3 regions of the Streptomyces sp. NPDC059564 genome follow, and region 3 is predicted to be linked to each of the others. Evidence: predicted binding sites of a transcription regulator. Region 3 holds the regulator's gene; each other region holds the start of a gene.
What was found. The regulator HrcA, encoded in region 3, represses chaperone genes, less so after heat shock. The targets are predictions, from matches to a motif close to TTNGCACTCNGNNNNNCNGAGTGCNAA.

Region 1 (2,264 bases), on a different contig from region 3:
GTCGCCGTGGGCGCGCATCCGGGCGCAGATCTCGGCGCCGCCGAGGCCGGGGAGCATCAGGTCCAGCAGGACGGCGTCGTACGGGCCGCCGGTGAGGGCCAGTTCGAGGCCGCGGTGGCCGTCGTGGGCGACCTCGACGCGGTGGCCGTCGGCGGTCAGGCCCTGGCGGAGGGACTCGGCCAGGTTCTCTTCGTCTTCCACCACGAGGATGCGCACGGCTCAACTGTCACATACCGGCCACATCACCCGGCCGGGCACTCGTGGTCGTCGCCGCCGCTGAAGCACTGCCCGTACGTGCCGAGGTACGGGGATGAGGGCGCGGGCGGATCCGGCCGCAGCTCGCCGCGGCCCTGGTAGGCCAGGGCGGCGGCGCCCACGAGCACGGCCGCGCACACCAGCGCCTGGACGCATCCGGTGACGGGCGAGCTGCGGCGGAAGGCGCGGCCCGAGATGATCCCGATGACCAGGGCGGCCAGGAGGAGTCCGCCCAGCAGCAGGGCCAGGACCCCGTGGCCGTTGCCGCCGGTGCCGTCGGCGTCCCAGGCGGCCATCATCGCCACGTAGAGGCCGGCGGTGAGGACGAAGGCCTCCAGTACGGTCAGCAGCAGGGCGGCGGCGATGTCCGCGCCCCAGTCGGATCCGGTGCGCCTGCCGTTGGTGGGTGTCGTCATGGCCGCAGTGTCGTCCGCGGGGCGCGGCCGGCGCCTGAGTACGGGTACTCAGGACGGTGTCCCCCACCGGCGCGGCCCGGCCGGATGTGACGCCGCGCGGAGGCTGAATTGGCACTCCGCTTGACCGAGTGCTAATCGCCGGAATAGTCTCGCGTCTGGCACTCGCCCCCGGTGAGTGCCAACACAGCGACAGGCAGATCCGGCACCCGCGACGACGGATCGACCTGGTCGCCACCTCAGACAGTTAACCCCGGATCTCCGAAGGGGGAGGTCGGATCGTGACGACCACCAGCTCCAAGGTTGCCATCAAGCCGCTTGAGGACCGCATTGTGGTCCAGCCGCTCGACGCCGAGCAGACCACGGCCTCTGGCCTGGTCATCCCGGACACCGCGAAGGAGAAGCCCCAGGAGGGCGTCGTCCTCGCGGTCGGTCCGGGTCGCTTCGAGGACGGCCAGCGTCTCCCGCTGGACGTCACCGTCGGCGACGTCGTGCTGTACAGCAAGTACGGCGGCACCGAAGTGAAGTACAACGGCGAGGAATACCTCGTCCTCTCGGCCCGCGACGTGCTCGCGATCGTCGAGAAGTAAGTCACTTCTCCAGTTTTGCTTTGAGCTACGCCCCTGGTCACCCCTGCTGATGCCGGGCGGCGAGGGGCGTAGTTCGTTCTAGGCGGTCGCGGTGAGCGGCCGGGGATCGCAACGAGAGGGCTGAACCGCTCCCATGCCGAAGATTCTTAAGTTTGACGAGGACGCCCGTCGCGCCCTCGAGCGCGGCGTCAACAAGCTTGCCGACACGGTCAAGGTGACGATCGGCCCCAAGGGCCGCAACGTCGTCATCGACAAGAAGTTCGGCGCCCCCACCATCACCAACGACGGTGTCACCATCGCCCGCGAGGTCGAGCTGGACGACCCGTACGAGAACCTGGGCGCGCAGCTCGTGAAGGAGGTGGCGACCAAGACCAACGACATCGCGGGTGACGGCACCACCACCGCCACCGTGCTGGCCCAGGCGCTGGTCCGCGAGGGTCTGCGCAACGTCGCCGCGGGTGCTTCCCCGGCCGCCCTGAAGAAGGGCATCGACGCCGCGGTCAAGGCCGTGTCCGAGGAGCTCCTCGCGACCGCCCGCCCGATCGAGGACAAGTCCGACATCGCCGCCGTGGCCGCGCTCTCCGCGCAGGACTCGCAGGTCGGCGAGCTCATCGCCGAGGCGATGGACAAGGTCGGCAAGGACGGTGTCATCACCGTCGAGGAGTCCAACGCCTTCGGCCTGGAGCTGGAGTTCACCGAGGGCATGGCCTTCGACAAGGGCTACCTCTCCCCGTACATGGTCACCGACCAGGAGCGTATGGAGGCCGTCCTCGACGACCCGTACATCCTGATCAACCAGGGCAAGGTCTCCTCGATCCAGGACCTCCTGCCGCTGCTGGAGAAGGTCATCCAGGCCGGCGGCTCCCGCCCGCTGCTGATCATCGCCGAGGACGTCGAGGGCGAGGCGCTCTCCACCCTCGTCGTCAACAAGATCCGCGGCACCTTCAACGCGGTCGCCGTCAAGGCCCCCGGCTTCGGCGACCGTCGCAAGGCGATGCTCCAGGAC
Region 2 (2,264 bases), on a different contig from region 3:
GCCGAGCAGGTCCAGGCCCGCGTTCTCGAGCTTGAGGCCGACCTCCTCGGAGATGACCGTGCCGCCCGTGAGGATGGCGATGTCGCCGAGCATGGCCTTGCGGCGGTCGCCGAAGCCCGGGGCCTTGACGGCGACGGACTTGAAGGTGCCGCGGATCTTGTTGACGACCAGGGTCGACAGGGCCTCGCCCTCGACGTCCTCGGCGATGATCAGCAGCGGCTTGCCGGACTGCATGACCTTCTCCAGGAGCGGCAGCAGGTCCTTGACCGAGCCGATCTTGGAGTTGACGATCAGGATGTACGGGTCGTCGAGCGACGCCTCCATACGCTCCATGTCGGTGGCGAAGTACGCCGAGATGTAGCCCTTGTCGAAGCGCATGCCCTCGGTGAGCTCGAGCTCCAGACCGAAGGTCTGCGACTCCTCGACCGTGATGACGCCTTCCTTGCCGACCTTGTCCATGGCCTCGGCGATGAGCTCGCCGATCTGGGTGTCGGCGGCGGAGATGGAGGCCGTGGAGGCGATCTGCTCCTTGGTCTCGACGTCCTTGGCCTGCGACAGCAGGGCGGCGGAGACGGCCTCGACGGCCTTCTCGATACCGCGCTTGAGCGCCATCGGGTTGGCACCGGCGGCCACGTTGCGCAGGCCCTCGCGGACGAGCGCCTGGGCGAGGACGGTGGCGGTGGTCGTACCGTCGCCGGCGACGTCGTCCGTCTTCTTGGCGACTTCCTTGACCAGCTCGGCGCCGATCTTCTCGTACGGGTCCTCGAGCTCGATCTCCTTGGCGATGGAGACGCCATCGTTGGTGATCGTGGGGGCGCCCCACTTCTTCTCAAGGACGACGTTGCGACCCTTGGGGCCAAGGGTGACCTTGACGGCGTCGGCGAGCTGGTTCATGCCACGCTCGAGACCGCGCCGGGCCTCCTCGTTGAACGCAATGATCTTGGCCATCTGAAGTGGTCCTCCCGGACAGGGGTGGATTGCTCCGGACCGCGCCCGCGCCCGCGACGGACGGCCTGCGGAGCCGGCGGTTCCTTCCCGCCGGACCCGTCGGGCCTCACCGACCCGGTCCTCGTCTTAGTAGCACTCTCACCTGGAGAGTGCTAACGCCAATGATTAGCACTCGACCCCCGCGAGTGCAAGCGGCTTCGGGCAACGCCGGGCGCCTTCCGGCCGCCTCCGGGCCGTCTCCCGGCCGGGCGGCGGGCCGCCGCAACGTACGAGGGGCCCGCATCCCGTGTCCAGGATGTGGGCCCCTCGTGTGTCTGTGCGTCGGTGGTCGATCGCGCTGGGGACTCAGCCGGCAGCGAGCTTGACCATGTCCGCCTGCGGACCCTTCTGGCCCTGCGAGATCTCGAACTCGACCCGCTGACCCTCTTCAAGGGTGCGGTACCCGTCCATCTGGATGGCGCTGTAGTGGACGAACACATCCGCACCACCGTCGACCGCGATGAAGCCGTAGCCCTTCTCCGCGTTGAACCACTTGACGGTGCCCTGAGCCATGCCTAACTCCCCTATTACTGGCCCTTGCGCGGTACCGCACTTCGCGGTCCCGGGTCAGAACTTGCGCCGGAACGCCTCGACCGGGGCTGAATGTATCCGCACCGCTGCTGTCTGCAACAGGTCAATCCGACGAGAATTCTGGACACGCGGAAACATTGAAATAGAGTGAAAATTTGGCATATGGCAGGGCAACTCGGGCCAGACAATCTTCGCCAAAGCCCCATAGGCCGCTTGCATGTTGACTCAATGTCAACCCTTCCGGGGCCCGCTCATATGCGGCGGGCAAGAACATCGGAGGGGACTTCCCCAACTCTACCGCGCCCAATCAAGCAGAATTGCCCCCTCCGCTTATTAGCGGAGGGGGCAATTCAGGTTTTCGCGGAAGAGCCGGGGCGTCAGCCGCCCGCGACCGCGGGGATGATCGAGACTCCGGCGCCGTCCGGCGTCGCCGCCTGCAGACCGCCCTCGAAGCGCACGTCGTCGTCGTTGACGTAGACGTTCACGAAGCGGCGCAGCTTGCCCTGGTCGTCCAGGACGCGCGCGGCGATGCCCGGGTGGTTCTTCTCCAGGGACTCGATGACCTCGGCCAGGGTGGCGCCCTCGGCCGGGACCTCGGCGACGCCGCCGGTGTAGGTGCGCAGGATGGTGGGGATGCGGACGTTGACGCTCATGGCGCTACCGCCTTTCCGGGTGTCGGGGGAGGGTCAGGCCAGGCCGGCGGCGCGGAACGCGTCCAGGCTCGGGCGGATGGTGGCGGTCTGGCC
Region 3 (2,264 bases):
GACTCCTCCACCAGGTCCCCGCAGAACACCACTTCCCGCTCGCCCGGCACCAGCACCGTCAGGTCGTGCTGCGAGTGCGCGGGCCCGACATTGGCCAGCAGCACCTGTACGCCGCCCAGCTCCAGCGTCCACTCGCCCGACACCAGGTGCTTCGGCGCCGGGACCAGGTCCACCGCCCCGGCCGCCTCCGCCGCGTCCAGGCCGTGGCGGACCGCGCTCTCCCGCAGCTCCTCGCGGCCGGTGGGGGTCGCCAGCAGCCGCTCCAGCCCGACCGCCCCGTAGAACTCGGCGTCCGCGAAGGCCGGACCGCCCAGTACGTGGTCGAAATGTCCGTGCGTGAATGCGATATGGGTCACGCGCCGACCCGTCAGCCGCTCCGCCTCGGCCCGCACCCGGGCGCCCTCGCGGACACAGGAACCGGGGTCGATCAGGAGCACCGACTCGTCCCCCACCACCAGTCCCACCGTGCAGTCCCACACCGGAAGCCGTCTCCGGCCGGCCCGTCCGGTCAGCCGCTCCCAGCCCGCCTCTTCCCAACGTACGTCCATGCCGCGACGCTACCCTGGCGGGCCGCCCTTGCCCCCGGCGTACCACCCGGCCGTACACTGACCGGGGGATCTCTGGCACTCGGGCGCTCAGAGTGCCAACGAAGGCCCGGGGGAAGCCCGGGGCGACCCGCCGACGACCGATCCGACGACCGACCGACCGCATCCGGAGGTGTGCGCGATGCTCAGTGAACGCAGACTCGAAGTGCTGCGCGCCATCGTCCAGGACTACGTCGGGACGGAGGAGCCGGTGGGCTCCAAGGCCCTCACCGAACGCCACCGGCTCGGCGTCTCGCCCGCCACCGTGCGCAACGACATGGCCGTGCTGGAGGAGGAGGGCTACATCGCCCAGCCCCACACCAGCGCCGGCCGGATCCCCACCGACAAGGGCTACCGCCTCTTCGTCGACAAGCTGGCGGGGGTCAAGCCCCTGTCCTCGCCCGAACGCAGGGCGATCCAGAACTTCCTCGACGGCGCCGTCGACCTCGACGACGTGGTCGGCCGCACGGTACGGCTGCTCGCGCAGCTCACCCGGCAGGTCGCCGTCGTCCAGTACCCCTCGCTGACCCGCTCCACCGTCCGGCACGTCGAGCTGCTGTCGCTGGCCCCGGCCCGGCTGATGCTCGTACTGATCACGGACACCGGGCGGGTCGAGCAGCGGTTCGTCGACGCCCAGACCCCGTTCGGCGAGGCCTCCCTCGCCGATCTGCGGGCGCGGCTCAACGCCCGGGTCGTCGGCCGTCGTTTCACCGACGTGCCGCAGCTCGTGCAGGACCTTCCGGAGTCGTTCGAGATCGACGACCGGGCGACCGTCAAGGCCGTCCTGGCGACCCTTCTCGAAACGCTGGCCGAGGAGGCGGAGGAGCGGCTGATGATCGGCGGCACCGCCAACCTCACTCGCTTCGGACATGATTTTCCCCTGACGATCAGGCCGGTGCTCGAAGCGCTCGAGGAGCACGTGGTGCTCCTCAAGCTGCTGGGCGAGGCCGGCGAGTCGGGAATGGCCGTACGCATCGGTCACGAGAACGCCTACGAGGGACTCAACTCCACGTCGGTCGTGTCCGTCGGCTACGGTTCGGGCGGCGAAGCAGTCGCCAAACTCGGCGTGGTCGGACCGACCCGCATGGACTACCCCGGAACGATGGGAGCGGTACGCGCAGTGGCACGTTACGTCGGACAGATCCTGGCGGAGTCGTAAGTGGCCACGGACTACTACGCCGTTCTCGGCGTGCGCCGCGACGCATCGCAGGACGAGATCAAGAAGGCCTTCCGCCGCCTCGCGCGTGAACTCCACCCGGACGTGAACCCGGACCCGAAGACGCAGGAGCGCTTCAAGGAGATCAACGCCGCGTACGAGGTGCTCTCGGACCCGCAGAAGAAGCAGGTCTACGACCTCGGCGGCGACCCGCTGTCCTCCTCGGGCGGCGGTGGCGGCGCGGGCGGCTTCGGAGCGGGCGGCTTCGGCAACTTCTCCGACATCATGGACGCCTTCTTCGGCCAGGCCTCGCAGCGCGGACCGCGCTCGCGGACCCGCCGCGGCCAGGACGCCATGATCCGCCTGGACCTGGAACTGGACGAGGCCGCCTTCGGCACGACCAAGGACATCCAGGTCGACACGGCCGTCGTCTGCTCCACCTGCTCGGGCGAGGGCGCGGCCCCCGGAACCTCCGCGCAGACCTGTGACATGTGCCGCGGCCGCGGTGAGGTCTCGCAGGTCAC

Region 1: groES (co-chaperone GroES) is a predicted target of HrcA. The motif match lies at 780-806, and genes of this name have one in related genera.
Region 2: groL (chaperonin GroEL) is a predicted target of HrcA. The motif match lies at 1,114-1,140, and genes of this name have one in related genera.

What each region holds. Positions count from the first base shown of each region.
Region 1 is NZ_JBHWBP010000127.1:8,670-10,933, forward strand. Features, by position in the region: gene ACFV0Q_RS21605 (response regulator transcription factor) at 1-216, opposite strand, end outside; gene ACFV0Q_RS21610 (DUF6234 family protein) at 243-671, opposite strand; gene groES (co-chaperone GroES) at 950-1,258, shown strand; gene groL (chaperonin GroEL) at 1,392-2,264, shown strand, end outside.
Region 2 is NZ_JBHWBP010000016.1:30,601-32,864, forward strand. Features, by position in the region: gene groL (chaperonin GroEL) at 1-948, opposite strand, end outside; gene ACFV0Q_RS05845 (cold-shock protein) at 1,294-1,500, opposite strand; gene ACFV0Q_RS05850 (MoaD/ThiS family protein) at 1,896-2,171, opposite strand; gene thrC (threonine synthase) at 2,205-2,264, opposite strand, start outside.
Region 3 is NZ_JBHWBP010000115.1:1,107-3,370, forward strand. Features, by position in the region: gene ACFV0Q_RS20350 (MBL fold metallo-hydrolase) at 1-548, opposite strand, end outside; gene hrcA (heat-inducible transcriptional repressor HrcA) at 727-1,743, shown strand; gene dnaJ (molecular chaperone DnaJ) at 1,744-2,264, shown strand, end outside.